2 regions of the Mesorhizobium sp. CA12 genome follow, and region 1 is predicted to be linked to the other one. Evidence: riboswitches for the same ligand, from Rfam matches in the RefSeq annotation. Region 1 holds a riboswitch; the other holds the start of a gene.

Region 1 (7,752 bases):
TATCAGGCGATCCTTTCGCTGCGCACCCAGAGCTCGCAGTCCGACGTGATCTTCGTCGACGGCGTCGAGCATCCGCACAAGGCTACGGATGTGCTTGGCTAGCGGGAAAAGATTGACGTTAGCTGTGCCCGATATAGTCCGGCACCATTTCGACCTCGTCGCGGACAAGGCCGGCCGCCAGGCTGAAATGGCCGAAAAACGCCAGAGTATAGAACGCCAGTCCGATAATGACAGCAAACGGGATTTGCCAGAACGGCATCCCGGTCTGCCGCGCATGGCCTGTCACTCGCCGGATCGTGCGCCAAGACATAGTCCCCCAGCGCGTGAAGGATTTGACGATACGCTGAGCCCTGCCAGGTGCATGAAGCTCGACGAATTTTCGATCGGCGTCCCTGCCGGTTACCAGCGCGCGCCAAAAGAAGAACCCCCAGCCCCGCGGCGAGTAGTGGTGAACGCGTGCGTCCACGTTGACTATCTTGTGGCCTTCGCTCCAAAGCTGGTGCATCAGCAACGTGCACGAGACCTTGAAGCCGTTGTGGGCTGGAAATGGGTGACTGGATATCCAGTCGTGCCGAAAGGCAATGTTGTTGGCGTTGAGAGCACGCTTCGAGGCGAATCTCTCGTCTCCCTCAGCCATCGGGAAAAACCAGATCAACGCGAAGGTTCGCGAGAAGAAGTCATCGTATGAAAGATAGGTGTGTCCATTCACACAGATGGTTTCAGGCTGGTCGACGAAGGGTTTCAGTAGAGTTGAGAGCCAGTTCCGTTCCGGAACTGTATCGGAATCGAGAAAAACAAGGACGCTCCCTTCGCACGAGGGAATGCCGTTGTTCTTGAGGTCGTAATATCTGCCGCCAGGGAACGCCGCGAAGGCCAGATCGGCAACCTGCTCCAGTTGTGGCGCTTTAGCTCCGATGCTGCTTCGCAGTGAGACTGCGTCAGTTTCGAGGCCGCCGTGCGAGATTATGACCTTCGGCTTCGGAAATCCGGTAGCGGAAGCCTGGGCGATCTCGCGCGCCAAGGCCTTCAGCCCAAGGCCAATCTCGTCCCAGTCGATGGATTTGGCATTCTCCATCTCCAAGACGATAGAATAGGTGGGATGTTCAGCCATCGCGGCACAACCGGTTGATCAACCCAGTGGCTATAGTCCTAACAGCATGCTGTCAAACTATCGGGATGCAATTATGCGCTGCGAATTTGTCAGATGAGTTATCTTATCGGCAAGTTATGCGAACTGACTCGCAAAGAGCTTGATTGCATAGACGCCGGTAGAGGACCGCCCCTGTCAGCGCACGCAGTAGCTGGGCGCGGGGATCTCGCGGATAATCCGGCAGCTCCAGCAGACGTCGCCGCCGAACCATTCCAGCGGATGGCCCAGCCCGGCGGAAATCATCAAACCTGCAAGATGACCGCTGCGCGGCGATGTGCAGACGAGAATTCCCGCCCGTATTTCGGAAAGAATATTCGGGGGGATTTCCACCACTGCCGGCGATCGACGAAAGAAACGAATTTCCGTCATCGCCTCAGCAAAAACACCGCCTGCTGACCAAAAAAATTCCAGAACCACCAAGGCATCGACAGGCCGATCTTCTGGCCGTTGGCGTCGAGCGCGGTTGCCTTCTCGACGGTCGCGCCGAGTTCCTCGCACAGGTTGACGAAGTCGCGGATGGTGCAGAAATGGATGTTGGGCGTGTCGTACCAGGAGTAGGGCAGGTCCTTGGTGACCGGCATCCTGCCCTTGACCAACAGCGAGAAGCGCACGCGCCAGTGGCCGAAATTGGGGAAGGAGACGATGGCGCGGTTGCCGATACGAAGCAGCTCGTCGAGCACCAGCTTCGGGTTCCGGGTCGCCTGCAGGGTCTGTGAGAGCACGACGAAGTCGAAGCCCTTGTCGGGATAGAATTCGAGGTCCTTGTCGGCATCGCCCTGGACGACGGAAAGGCCGCGCGCCACGCATTCGTTGACGCCGCGCTGCGACAGTTCCAGCCCGCGGCCGTCGACCTGCTTGGTCTCCTGCAGGAGTTCCAGAAGCAGTCCGTCGCCCGAGCCGACATCGAGGACGCGCGAATTGGCCGGGATGAGATCGGTGACGACCTCGAGGTCGACACGCTGAGCGCGATTGACGCTCATGGCTTCGCCTCCTGCATAGCGCATGATCCCGGTCCGAAAAGTCGGCGACTTTTTGCGTTCGCTGACCTTCGGTTCGGGGTCATAGGCTTAGCCCCCTGGCGCGGGCGGCGGAGGCGATGAAGCCGTTGATGGCCGCGAACAGTTCCGGCTCGTCGAGCAGGAAGGCGTCGTGGCCGCGATCGGTTTCGATCTCGACGAAGGAGACGGAAGCGCCCGCCGCGTTCAAGGCATGCACGATCGATCGGCTCTCCTCGGTCGGGAACAGCCAGTCGCTGGTGAAGGAAACCAGGCAAAAACGCGTCTTGGTGCCGGCGAAGGCGTCGGCGAGGCGCCCGCCGTGATCGGCGGCAAGGTCGAAATAGTCCATCGCGCGGGTCAGATAGAGGTAGGAATTGGCGTCGAAGCGGTCGACGAAAGTCATGCCCTGATGGCGCAGATAGCTCTCGATCTGGAAATCGGCGTCGAAGCCGAAGGTCAGCGCCTCGCGGTCCTGCAAATTGCGGCCGAACTTGCGGTGGAGCGCGGCTTCCGAAAGGTAGGTGATATGAGCGGCCATGCGCGCGACGGCGAGCCCTTTTTCCGGCCGCTTGCCGAAATCGAGATATTTGCCGCCATGCCAGTCGGGATCGGCCATGACAGCCTGTCGGCCGACTTCATGGAAGGCGATGTTCTGCGAGGAATGGCGGGCGCCGGTGGCGATGGGCAGTACGCAGAACACGCGCTCCGAATGGCTCGCCGCCCATTCAAGAACCTGCATGCCGCCCATCGAGCCGCCAAGGACGCAAAACAGCTTCTCGATGCCGAAATGATCGACCAGCATCGTCTGCGCGCGCACCATGTCGCGTATGGTGATGATCGGCAGGTCGAGCCCGAAGGGCTTGCCGGTCGCCGGATTGGTGGAAGCCGGACCAGTCGAGCCGAGGCAGCCGCCGACGACATTGGAGCAGATGACGAAGAAACGGTTGGTGTCGATGATCCTGCCGGGGCCGATCAGAACCTCCCACCAGCCCGGCTTGCCGGTCACCGGATTGGTGTTGGCGACGTGCTGGTCGCCGGTCAGCGCGTGGCAGACGAGGATGGCGTTGGAGCGCGCGTCGTTGAGCGTGCCATAGGTCTGGTAGGCAATCTGGAAGGGCGAGAGCAGCGTTCCGGCGTCGAGCTTCAGCGGCTTGTCCGGGCCGAACCGCAGCACCGGGCTCGACGGATGGTCGGCCTCGTCGTTGGTTCTTGCAGCACGCTGAGCGGCCATGTCCGTCCTCATCCTGTCCCGCATCGGTCTCGTCCCGACGCGGTGTCCGGCCGGCAGCGGACAATAAAAAACCGGCATTGCCGTCGCAAAGCCGGTTACAGGTTGCAAACGGCCCTTTAGCGAGTTGTTTAACGTGGCTGCAAGCCGACCGGCCAAATCACCACGGGAGTCTGGCAATCCTTCTAGGACCAGCGCCGCGCTTCGTCAACGGGTGGCCTCCTCGCGACCGGATACGGGTGCCAGGCGCCGGCCCTCGACATTCCAGCCCGTGGCCTGTATTTCCGCTGCGGCCTTGAAGGCCTTCTCGACGGATTTGTGACATGAAGCAGGATCAGCCCCGTCCGACGCCCCGCGCGGGCATTATGGACATCGAGGCCTATGTGCCGGGAAAAAGCAACGCGCCGGCCGGCGTGACGAAAGTCTACAAGCTGTCGGCGAACGAAAATCCGCTCGGGCCCTCGCCTAAGGCGATCGAGGCTGCGCGCGAGGTGGCGGCGAAGCTCGATGTCTATCCGGACGGCACGGCGCGGCGGCTGCGCGAGGCGATCGCCGAGGTGCATGGGCTGAATCCGGCCAACATCATCTGCTCCAACGGCTCGGACGAGATCCTGGGACTGCTGGCGCAGACCTATCTCGCGCCGGGCGACGAGGCCGTGTTCACCGAGCACGCCTTCATGGTCTACAAGATCTATATCCAGGCGGCGGGCGCCAAGCCGGTGGCGGTGAAGGAGACCGACGAGCGCGCCGATGTCGACGCGATTTTGGCCGCGGTGACGCCGGCGACGCGGATCGTGTTCCTCGCCAATCCTAACAATCCGACCGGCACCTATGTGCCGTTCCAGGAAGTGCGCCGGCTGCACGCTGCATTGCCGAAGAACGTGCTCCTGGTGCTCGACGCGGCCTATGCCGAATATGTGCGGCGCAACGACTACGAGGCCGGCATCGAGCTCGCCGGCAGTTCCGAGAACGTGGTGATGACCCGCACCTTCTCCAAGCTCGGGCTCGGCGGCGCGCGTATCGGCTGGATGTACGGGCCGGCGCATATCGTCGATGCGATCAACCGCATTCGCGGCCCTTTCAACGTCAACGCTACAGCGATTGAGGCCGGCATCGCCGCGATCCGCGACCGCGCGCATATCGAGCGCAGTGTGGCGCACAACGAGAAATGGCTGGCCTGGCTCGGCGCCGAGCTGACCGGGCTCGGCCTGCGCGTCACGCCCAGCGTCGGCAATTTCGTGCTGATCCATTTTCCCGACGGCGAGAAACATTCGGCGGCGGCCGCGGACGATTATCTGAGCGCGCGCGGCTACATCCTGCGCCGCGTCACCGGCTACGGCTTCCCCAATGCGCTGCGCATGAGCGTCGGCACCGAGGAAGCCAATCGCGGCGTCATCGATGCGCTCACGACCTTCCTGAAAAGCTAGAACACCATGGCGTCACCGATGTTCGAGAAAATAGCGCTGGTCGGCATCGGCCTGATCGGCTCGTCGCTTGCCCGCGTTGTCCGCCGCGAGGGCCTGGCGCGCCATATCGCCATAGCGACGCGCAGCGCTTCGACGCTCAAACGCGCCGAGGAGCTTGGCCTTGGCGATTCTTACAGCACCGACGCCAGCCAAGCGGTGCGTGACGCCGATCTCGTCATCGTCTCGGTTCCGGTCGGCTCGTCCGGCGAGGTCGCGGCCGAGATCGCGCCAGCGCTGAAGAAGGGCGCCATCCTCACCGATGTCGGCTCGACCAAAGCCTCCGTCATCGCGCAAATGCAGCCGCATGTGCCCGAAGGCGTGCACTTCATCCCCGGACATCCGCTGGCCGGCACGGAAAAGTCCGGGCCCGATGCCGGCTTTGCCGATCTCTTCGAGAATCGCTGGTGCATCTTCACGCCGCTGCCGGGCACCGATCCCGCGGCGCTCGAGACGCTTTCGGAATTCTGGCGGCGCTGCGGCTCCAACATCGACACGATGGACCCGCAGCACCACGACATGACCTTGGCGATCGTGTCGCACCTGCCGCATATCATCGCCTACAACATCGTCGGCACGGCGGACGATCTGGAAGCGGTGACCAAGAGCGAAGTCATCAAATATTCCGCTTCCGGCTTTCGCGACTTCACTCGCCTTGCCGCCTCCGACCCGACCATGTGGCGCGACGTGTGCCTGCACAACAAGGACGCGATCCTGGAGATGCTGGCGCGGTTCTCGGAGGATCTGGCTTCGCTGCAGCGGGCGATCCGCTGGGGCGACGGCGAGAAGCTGTTCGACCTCTTCACCCGCACCCGCGCAATCCGCCGCTCGATCATCGAGGCCGGCCAGGATATCGATGTGCCGGATTTCGGTCGCCAGGCCGTCGAGCACCCGGCCAAGCCTTAGGCTTTTCCCTCGTTCTCTGGCGTGGATTGACCTGTCAGCCTGGGCAGGCGCATGCGCTGGAGATTGGCCGAAACGCCCATCGCGATCGTCATCCACGGGCGGAGCAAGGAGCGAAGCGACGCGCGCAGACCCGAGGATCCATTCCGTGACATACGAGCGTCGCAACGGTGCAGAATTCTGCTCCGCCGCATTCCATGGCTCAGGTCACGGAATGGATTCAGGGTCTCCGCGACGCCGCTTCGCGGCTGCTCCGCCCTGGAATGACGAGGTTGAGCGGCTTACGCCAACCCCAGCGTTTGTGCCGATTTCGCGGAAATAGCCGAGATACTCTTGCGTTCTAGCCCTGGGCCGGCGGCCAGTGCGCCGCCATCATCGCCAGCGTTTCGGCCCGATCCGGCGCGCCCAGCCGGCCGCCGAAGCGCAGGCATTTGAGCGCGGCGGCGGCGCTGGCAAAGCGCAGGGCTTCCTCCATGGGCATGGCCTCGGCGAGGCCGACGGCGAAGGCGCCGTGGAAGACGTCGCCGGCGGCGAGCGTGTCGATCGCCTTGACCTTCGGCGCCTCGACATGGCGCACGCGCCGAGTCGCGCGGTCGTGCCACCAGGTGCCGGCCGCGCCGCCGGTCACCGCGACAAAGGCATCGGTGCGCGAGGCGAGGTCGGCGCAGGCGCTTTCGGGGTCGAGCGCGTGGCCGCAGACGATGCGCGCCGCCGGTTCGGAAGCGACGATGTGCGAGGCCAAGGGCAAGAGCCGCTCCAGCACCTCGATCGGCGCGGTGTCAGCGTCCAGGATCGCCGGACGGCCGGTCGATCTGGCCGCGCCCAAAGCCAGCGCCGCGGCGCCCGGCCAGCGGACATCCACCAGCACGGCGTCGAAGCCGGAGAGGTCGGCAAGCGGCAGCGCCTCGGGATCGGCTTGAGCCTTTTTGTCGTAGAAGGGGACGATGACGCGCTCGCCATGCGCATCCACCAGGATCGCGGCCAGCGCCGATCGCGCGCCGGGAACGCGGCGGATAAGGCTGCAGTCGACGCCTTCGGCCTGAATGTCGGCGATCAGCTGGTCGCCGACCGGATCGTCGCCCGTGCTTGCCCAAAGCGAGACCTCGGCGCCGAGGCGATGTGCGGCGCAGGCGGCGCTCGTCGCCATGCCGGAAGCGATCTGGACGCCGTCGCTGGCGATGAACTTGCCCTGATGCGCGGGCAGCGTCTCGACGCGAAGGATCGTATCGAGGGTGAAGGCGCCGACGCTGAGCAGTCTGACCGGCTTCGGCATCGTTGCTTTACTCTTCTCAGTCGGCATGATCTCACCCGAAAACCGGTCCACACCTTTTGCTATGCTGACCTTCGGTTCGGGACCACGCTCTATTCAAGCGGCTTGACCTTGCCGAGCGGGATGAAGCCCAGCGAAGCCTTGCCCTTGACGATCTTGAGCGGCAAGGAGGGTTCCTTGCCAAGCATGGCAATGGCAGAAAAACCCTGCTCGATTTCACTTTTATGCTCGGGAATCGCGCCGGCAAGGATAGATGCCACCGCTTTCGGGTCCTTGAGCTTGATCGTCAGGTCCCCGTTGACCAGCCCTTCCGCATCCACGGAGACCGGTCCGGACACGGTGACACGCGCCGTGCCCGACGACAGGTCGAGCTTGGCGATCTCGATCGACTGGCCGCGCAGGCTCTTCGGCGGCGCTGCGATCAGCGCCACGCCGTTCTTCAGCGTCACGTCGCCACTGCCGTCCAGCGCCGGCAGTGCGCGCCCGTCGATAGCATCCGCGTTGATCTCCAGGTCGCCGAAGCTGCCGACATAATTGATGTCCTGGCCGGCCGGCTGCAATTGGCCGGCCGCCTTGCCGGCGCTGAACAATTGCATCGGATCCGTGTCGTCCTGCGGGTCGGTCTGACCGTTCAGGCCTTCAGCCTGCACGGAAACGCTCCTTGGCAACGGCCACCACACTTTGACATTGGCCTGCAACCGGTCCCAGTCGATCCAGAGCGGCGGCATACCGGGCGCCAT
Region 2 (7,752 bases), on a different contig from region 1:
AGGAGATCGGCGAGGCGCTGGAGCGCATTCGCGGCGGCGCCAAGCGCCTGACCGACGCGATTGCCGCCGAAGCCGCCAAATAATTTCTGGAACCTGCCGATGAGTGTTCGCCACTTCACCGATCTGTCCGCCGTTTCCGCGGGCGACCTGCGCATCATGCTTGACGACGCGGTGGCGCGAAAGACCAGGCTCAAGGCGGGTGAGCGTTCAAAACCGCTCGATGGCAAGGTGCTGGCCATGATCTTCGACAAGCCGTCGACGCGCACGCGCGTGTCCTTCGATGTCGGCATGCGCCAGCTCGGCGGCGAGACCATCATGTTGACCGGCACCGAGATGCAGCTCGGCCGTTCGGAGACCATCGCCGACACGGCGAAAGTGCTGTCGCGCTATGTCGACGCCATCATGATCCGCACCACCTCGCACGACCGGCTGCTGGAGCTCACCGAGAACGCCACCGTTCCGGTCATCAACGGGCTGACCGACGACACGCATCCCTGCCAGCTCATGGCCGACATCATGACCTTTGAGGAGCATCGCGGTCCGGTGTCCGGCAAGACCTTCGCCTGGACCGGCGACGGCAACAATGTGCTGCATTCGCTCCTGGAGGCCTCGGCGCGGTTTAGCTTCAACCTCAATGTCGCGGTGCCGGAAGGCAGCGAGCCTTTCGAGAAATATGTCGACTGGTCGAAAGCCAATGGCGGCAAGGTCCGGTTTTCCAGGTCCGCCGAGGAAGCCGTCGACCAGGCCGACTGCGTCGTTACCGACAGCTGGGTCTCCATGGGCCAGGAGCATCGCGCCCGCGGCCACAACGTCTTCCTGCCCTATCAGGTCAATGCGGCGCTGATGGCGAAAGCCAAGCCCGATGCATTGTTCATGCACTGCCTGCCGGCGCATCGCGGCGAGGAGGTCACCGACGAGGTGATCGACGGCCCGCATTCGGTGGTCTTCGACGAGGCCGAGAACCGGCTGCACGCCCAGAAGGCGGTGCTGGCCTGGTGTCTGGGCGCGTGAGAAGGGCTGGACCTGACCGCTTCCGGCCCGATCGGGCTCAACTTGATCTGGGGACATGTGATGCCTATTTGCGGGCCATCACGTAAATCGAACGCGCTTCGACGCATGCGGCTCACCGGGCGGCATGGCTGCGCCCCGGAGTATTGTCATGTTGGAAACCCAGACCTTGGCTGAGCATAAACCCCAACTCGGTGAATTCGGCTTCGCCGGCGACGATCACGTCGTGCCTTACGAGGTCGCGCCGCTCGATGTGCGCGGCCGCACCGTGCAGCTCGGGCCGATGCTCGACGCTATTCTGAGCCGCCACGATTACCCCGAGCCGGTCGCCCGCCTGCTGGCGGAAGCCTGCGTGCTCACCGTGCTGCTCGGCACTTCGCTGAAGTTCGAAGGCAAGTTCATCCTGCAGACCCGCACCGACGGTCCGGTCGACATGCTGGTGGCCGATTTCACCACGCCGCATGCGCTGCGCGCCTATGCGCGCTTCGATGCCGACCGGCTGCAGGCGCTGACCGCCGCCGGCGAGACCTCGCAGCAGACGCTGCTCGGCGACGGCGTCTTGGCCTTGACGATCGACCAGGGTGCGCATACGCAGCGCTACCAAGGCATCGTCCAGCTCGACGGCACCTCGCTCGAGGACGCCGCGCGCACCTATTTCCGGCAGTCGGAGCAGATCCCGACCGATATCAAGATGTCGGTCGCCAAGCTGGTCACGCCCGGCCCGGCCGGCGCGCGCGAGCAGTGGCGCGCCGGCGGTATCCTGGCGCAATTCCTGCCGCAGTCGCCGGAACGCATGCGCGTTCCCGATATTTCTGGCGGCGACGGCGATCCGCGTGACGTTGCGGACCAGCCGGCCGACAATTCCTGGCAGGAGTTGCTGGCGCTGCTCGGCACGATCGAGCCGACCGAGTTGATCGACCCGACAGTGGGCGCCGAGCGATTGCTCTACCGGCTGTTCCACGAACACGGCGTGCGCGTTTTCCGCGGCGTCCCTGTCGCCGACCAGTGCTCCTGCTCGCGCGACAAGATCCGCGGCATTCTCGAAGGCTTTTCGGCTGAGGAGATCAAGGAATCGACCGAGGAGGGCGGCATCCATGTCGCCTGCGAGTTCTGCTCGACCCAATACGACTTCGACCCAGCTGAATTCGCGAAGTGAGCTCTCTTCCTTCTCCCCGTTCCACGGGGAGAAGGTGCCCGAAGGGCGGATGAGGGGCGGCGCCAACGTTGGCGATCATAGCGACACGCTGGCGACGCGGTCGTCCGCCTCCAGGAAAATCTCAGAAGCCCGGCGCCGCCCCTCATTGCCCTGCCGGGCATTTCTCCCCGTGAAACGGGGAGAAAGAGGCTGTCGCTGACGGCTAATTCACCGTGCGCCTTGTCCCTGGCATGTCGAGCGAGAAAGCCGGAATGGCGATATCGAACGTCTCGCCGCGGCCGTTGCGCATCGTGTAGTGGCCGACCATGATGCCTGACGGCGTCGAGAGTGGGCAGCCCGAGGTGTACTGGTAACTGTCGCCGGGATTGAGTTCCGGCTGGTCGCCGACGACGCCGGCGCCGCGCACCTCCTCGACCCGGCCCTGACCGTCGGTGATGTGCCAGTAGCGCGACACAAGCTGCACGAACTCGTCGGAGCGGTTGTCGATCGTCACCTGATAGCCCCAGACGTAGCGGTTCTCGGACGGATCGGAGCGGTCCTCCAGATAGAAGGGCCTGACCAGCACTTCAATGTTGCGCGTCACTGCGCGATACATGGGCCACTCCGGTTGCCGCCGCGGAACATATGTCACGCTCCGCTCTTGATAAACGCAGCGCCGACCATCCTGCCAGCCTTGTAAGTGCAGGTGCCGAAAAACAATGTCATTTAGGTGACACATGACAATGTTGGTGTGCACAAACCGTGCCGGGCGACTCGGGCGCTCTGTAACAGTTGAAACGGCCGCGTGCGGCCTAAAGCAATTCCAGGAAAGCGCGAGCGGTTAAGCTCGGCGCCTTCGCCGTAGCCTTCCGTCCGGAATTGCGTGAAAACAAGGAGATGGAGTGGGTCGCCGTTTGCGTGAAACGGTGAAACTCTCTATCGGGGGTGACCAGATCTCGATGGAACTGACTATCGCAGCCGGCCTGGCTTCGTCAGCGCTTCTTTCCGTCAATCTCGCCAGCATCCTGCTCGCCTCGTCGCGGCTGAAGCGGCGGCATGTCATCGCGCCGCCCTCCAGCGCGCGGCCGCCGGTCTCCATCATCGTGCCGTCGCGTGGCGTCGAGCCGTTCACGCCGGAGACCTTGCAGCGCGCCTTCTCGCTCGATTGGCCGCGCTATGAGCTGATCTTCTGCGTCGCGCATGCCGAAGACCCGGTGGTCAAGCTGATCGATGCGGCGATCGCGCGCCACCCCAAAATTCCTGCGCGGCTGCTGATCGGCGACGATCGCGTCAGCGCCAATCCCAAGCTCAACAACTGCGTCAAGGGCTGGCAGGCGGCGAGACACGATTGGGTGATCCTCGCCGATTCCAACGTGCTGATGCCGAGAGACTATGTCCAGCACCTGATGGCGGCATGGCGGCCGGATACCGGCCTCGTCTGCTCGACGCCGATCGGCTCGCGGCCGGACGGGTTCTGGGCCGAAGTCGAATGCGCCTTCCTCAACACGCTGCAGGCGCGCTGGCAGTATGCCGGCGAGGCGGTTGGCCTTGGCTTCGCCCAGGGCAAGAGCATGCTGTGGAACAAGCCGATGCTCGATGCCAATGGCGGCATCCAGGCCTTGGCCGCCGAGATCGCCGAGGACGCGGCGGCCACCAAGCTGGTCAATGGCCTGGGGTTCAACGTCAACCTCGTCGCCTCGCCATTCGAGCAGCCGCTCGGCCAGCGCAGGCTCGCCGAGATCTGGTCGCGCCAGACGCGCTGGGCGCGGCTGCGGCGGGTTACCTTCCCACTGTTCTTCGCGCCGGAGATCCTGACTGGCGCTGCGGTGCCGCTGCTGCTGGCGCTGATTGCAGCGGCAAGCGCCGGCGTCAGCCTGCCCACGACGGCCTTGGGCGTGCTGGCGATCGCCTACCTGCCGGAATGGCTGCTGGCCTTTGCGAAGGGCTGGTATTTGTCGCCGCGCAGCATCACCGCGATGATCGTGCGCGATGCCCTGCTGCCGGCCATCTGGGCGCGCGCCTGGTTCGGCGGCGCCGTCGAATGGCGCGGCAACGCCATGACCATCCGCACCAAGGCGATGACCGAGCTGGAGGAGCTCGCCTAGAGCAATTCCAGGAAAAGTGTGAAACGGTTTCCCGTCCGGAATTGCGGCTCTGGAAGGCTCGGGCCGCGGCGTTCTCAGCCTTCTATTTTGCCGCCTTCAGGGCCTGTTCCACGTCTTCCAGCAGATCGTCGCTGTCCTCCAGGCCAACGGAGAGCCTCAGCGTGCCTGGCCCGATGCCGAGCTCGGCGCGGGCCTCGTCGCTCAGGTTCTTGTGCGTCGTCGTCGCCGGATGGGTGATCAGGCTCTTGGCGTCACCGAGATTGTTGGAGATCAGCACGATGTCGAGCGCGTTCTGGAAGGCAAAGGCCGCCTGCTTGCCGCCCTTGACGTCGAGGCAGATCAGCGTCGAGCCTCCCGACATCTGCTTCTTGACGAGATCCGCTTGCGGATGATCGGCGCGGCCCGGATAGATGACACGGGCGATCTCCGGTCGGCCGGCAAGGAAATCCGCGATCTTGCCGGCGCTCTCGGTCTGCTGGCGCACGCGCAGCGGCAGCGTCTCCAGGCCTTTGAGCAGCGTCCAGGCGTTGAAGGGCGACAGGCTGGGACCGGTGTGGCGGAAATAGTCGTGCAGGTTCTCGTCGATCCATTTCTTGTCCGACAGGATGACGCCGCCCAGGCAGCGGCCCTGGCCGTCTATATGCTTGGTCGCCGAATAGACGACGATATGGGCGCCGAGCTGCAGTGGCTTCTGCTGCAGCGGCGTGGCGAAGACATTGTCGACGATCAGCCTGGCACCGATCGAATTGGCGAGCCTGGCGACGGCGGCAATATCGACCACCTCCAGCGTCGGGTTGGTCGGGCTTTCCAGGAAGAACAGCTTGGTGTTCGGCCTTGTCGCCTTTTCCCAATTGGCGATGTCGGTGCCGTCGACCAGCGTCGCCTCGATGCCGTAGCGCGGCGCCAGCGTCTCGACCACCCAGCGGCAGGAGCCGAACAGGGCGCGTGCCGCCACGATATGATCTCCGGCCTTGGCGCTGCAGAGCAGCGCGGCGGTTACTGCGGCCATGCCGGAAGCGGTGGCGCGGGCATCCTCGGCGCCTTCGAGCGCGCACATGCGCTTTTCGAACATGTCGACGGTCGGGTTAGCGTAGCGCGAATAGATGAAGCCCGGCTCTTCGCCCTTGAAGCGGGCTTCCGCCGCTTGCGCCGTCTCGTAGACATAGCCTTGGGTGAGATACATCGCCTCGGATGTCTCGCCGAAACCGGAACGCAGCGTTCCGCCATGCACGAGTGCCGTCTGAGGATTCAAGTTGCGCTTCTTGGTGCTCATAGCCCTGCTTTCAGACACAAAAAAACCGGCCGCGAAGTCGCAACCGGTCCATATAGCCTTGCGGCTCGACGGTCCTTTAGCGACTTATTTAACGTGGCTGCAAGCCGACCGGCCAAATCACCACGGGATAACGACCCTTTAGACCCGCGCCGCGCTTGCGTCAATTGCCGGCTTCATTAAGAGGTTTGTACCAGCCGGGCGGCAAGAGCCTGCATAGATCCTCGCCCGGCCTTGTGAACGGAGCCAGCCTTTGCGGCAAACAGGCATTCTTCCGGATCAGGACATCGCAGCGCTGTTCGAGGCGAAGGCGCTGAAGTCGCCGCGCGCGCTGGACGCCGACCAGATCCAGCCGGCCAGCCTCGATCTAAGGCTCGGCGACAAGGCGTTTCGCGTGCGTGCCTCGTTCCTGCCGGGTCCGGATCATCTGGTCGCCGAGAAGCTCGAGCGGCTGAAGCTGCACGAGATCGATCTCGCCGCGGGCGCGGTGCTGGAAACCGGCTGTGTTTACATCGTGCCGCTGCTCGAAAGCCTGGCGCTGCCTTCGAACGTGTCCGCCTCGGCCAATCCGAAGAGCTCGACCGGCCGTCTCGACATATTCACGCGCGTCATGACCGACCGCGGCCACGAGTTCGACAAGATCGCGGCCGGCTATCACGGACCGCTCTATCTCGAGGTCAGCCCGCGCACCTTCCCGATCGTCGTGCGCGCCGGCTCGCGCCTTTCGCAGATACGCTTCCGCACCGGCAATGCGGTGCTGTCGGAGAGTGAGCTGCGCGACCTTCACCGCGCCGAGATGCTGGTCGCTACCGAGCCGCCCAATATTTCAGGCGGCGGCATCGCGCTCTCCATCGATCTCGACGGCGACAAGGACGGCCTTGTCGGCTACCGCGGCAAGCACCACACCGGGCTGGTCGACGTCGACAAGCGCGCCGCCCAGGATGTCGTCGATTTCTGGGAGCCGATCTACAAGAGCGGCGCCGGCGAACTGGTGCTCGATCCGGACGAATTCTATATCTTGGTCAGCCGAGAAGCCGTGCACGTGCCGCCGCTCTATGCCGCCGAGATGACACCCTTCGATCCGCTGGTCGGCGAGTTCCGCGTCCACTATGCCGGCTTCTTCGATCCGGGCTTCGGCCACTCCGCCGCCGGCGGCAGCGGCAGTCGCGCGGTGCTTGAAGTGCGCAGCCACGAGGTGCCTTTTATCCTCGACCACGGCCAGATCGTCGGCCGTCTCGTCTACGAGCATATGCTGAAACGCCCGCAGGCGCTTTACGGCACCGAACTCGGCTCGAACTATCAGGCGCAGGGCCTGAAGCTCTCCAAGCATTTTCGGGCAGCGCGGTGAGGTCCAAGTGGGGAGATGTCCGGAAGGGGACGCGCCGTCCCATCTGTTCTTCGTCATTCTAGGGCGGAGCAAGGAGCGAAGCGACGCGCGCAGACCCTAGAATCCATGCCGTGACGCCTGAGCGCCGCCACGGTGCCGAACGCTCACCAGCCAATTCCGCGAGAGAACTCGAACCATTCAGGATGATCTTCTGGAGCCTTGGCCGGTCTTGTGCCCGGGCATGCGGTGGGTAAGGTCATTGGCGACACCGAAATAGCGTGCCACCTTCTGGCTCGCGGTCATGTAAACATAGCCTGTCATGTTGCGATCTTAGCTGGCGCTGCGCCAACGGTTATTCTGGACGGCAGCAGTCTACGCCCAATGTCACGGCATGGATTCTAGGGTCTGCGCGCGTCGCTTCGCTCCTTGCTCCGCCCTAGAATGACGAAGTGGAAGAGGCAGCTTCCTTCGCGCCCCTCTGGCCTGCCAGTCACCGGGAGATCGGCGCTACAGCGCCTTCACCGCCACCTTGACCGGCTTCTCGATCTCCAGCGGATTGCGCAGCGGCAGGCCGAAATCCGGCGCCTCGATCTCGAACGTATCGCCGGCCTCGGTCCTGATGCCATCGGCGAAGGAGAGCGTCGCGGTGCCGAACATATGCACATGCACGTCGCCCGGCTGGCGGAAGGCCGAATATTTGAAATGGTGGTGCTCGAGATTGGCGATGGTGTGCGACATGTTCGCTTCGCCCGACAGGAACGGCTTTTCCCAGAGCAGCTTGCCGTCGCGCCAGATGCGCGAGGCGCCGCGGATGTCGGCGGGCAGCTCGCCGATCAGGATTTCAGGGCCAAACGAGGCGTTGCGCAGCTTGGAATGGGCGAGGAACAGATAGTTCACCCGCTCGGTG

Evidence for each region. Region 1 has a riboswitch for S-adenosylmethionine ahead of metX (homoserine O-acetyltransferase MetX). Riboswitches for the same ligand answer to the same signal wherever they lie in the genome.
Region 2: linked by a shared signal. The riboswitch ahead of LB520_RS24395 (O-succinylhomoserine sulfhydrylase) and the one ahead of metX (homoserine O-acetyltransferase MetX) in region 1 are both predicted to bind S-adenosylmethionine.

Annotation. Positions count from the first base shown of each region.
Region 1 is NZ_JAIUHT010000003.1:69,294-77,045, reverse strand. It holds partial or broken gene LB520_RS06835 (DUF1330 domain-containing protein) at 1-102, shown strand, start outside; gene LB520_RS06830 (glycosyltransferase) at 119-1,111, opposite strand; gene LB520_RS06825 (hypothetical protein) at 1,286-1,519, opposite strand; gene metW (methionine biosynthesis protein MetW) at 1,516-2,130, opposite strand; gene metX (homoserine O-acetyltransferase MetX) at 2,210-3,379, opposite strand; SAM riboswitch at 3,476-3,553, opposite strand; gene hisC (histidinol-phosphate transaminase) at 3,700-4,803, shown strand; gene LB520_RS06805 (prephenate/arogenate dehydrogenase family protein) at 4,810-5,745, shown strand; gene LB520_RS06800 (sugar kinase) at 6,083-7,015, opposite strand; gene LB520_RS06795 (DUF2125 domain-containing protein) at 7,105-7,752, opposite strand, start outside.
Region 2 is NZ_JAIUHT010000018.1:25,709-33,460, forward strand. It holds gene LB520_RS24370 (aspartate aminotransferase family protein) at 1-83, shown strand, start outside; gene argF (ornithine carbamoyltransferase) at 100-1,011, shown strand; gene LB520_RS24380 (Hsp33 family molecular chaperone) at 1,136-2,164, shown strand; gene apaG (Co2+/Mg2+ efflux protein ApaG) at 2,367-2,759, opposite strand; gene LB520_RS24390 (ceramide glucosyltransferase) at 3,103-4,248, shown strand; gene LB520_RS24395 (O-succinylhomoserine sulfhydrylase) at 4,331-5,521, opposite strand; SAM riboswitch at 5,578-5,655, opposite strand; gene LB520_RS24400 (2'-deoxycytidine 5'-triphosphate deaminase) at 5,772-6,866, shown strand; gene LB520_RS29200 (hypothetical protein) at 7,044-7,166, opposite strand; gene araD1 (AraD1 family protein) at 7,353-7,752, opposite strand, start outside.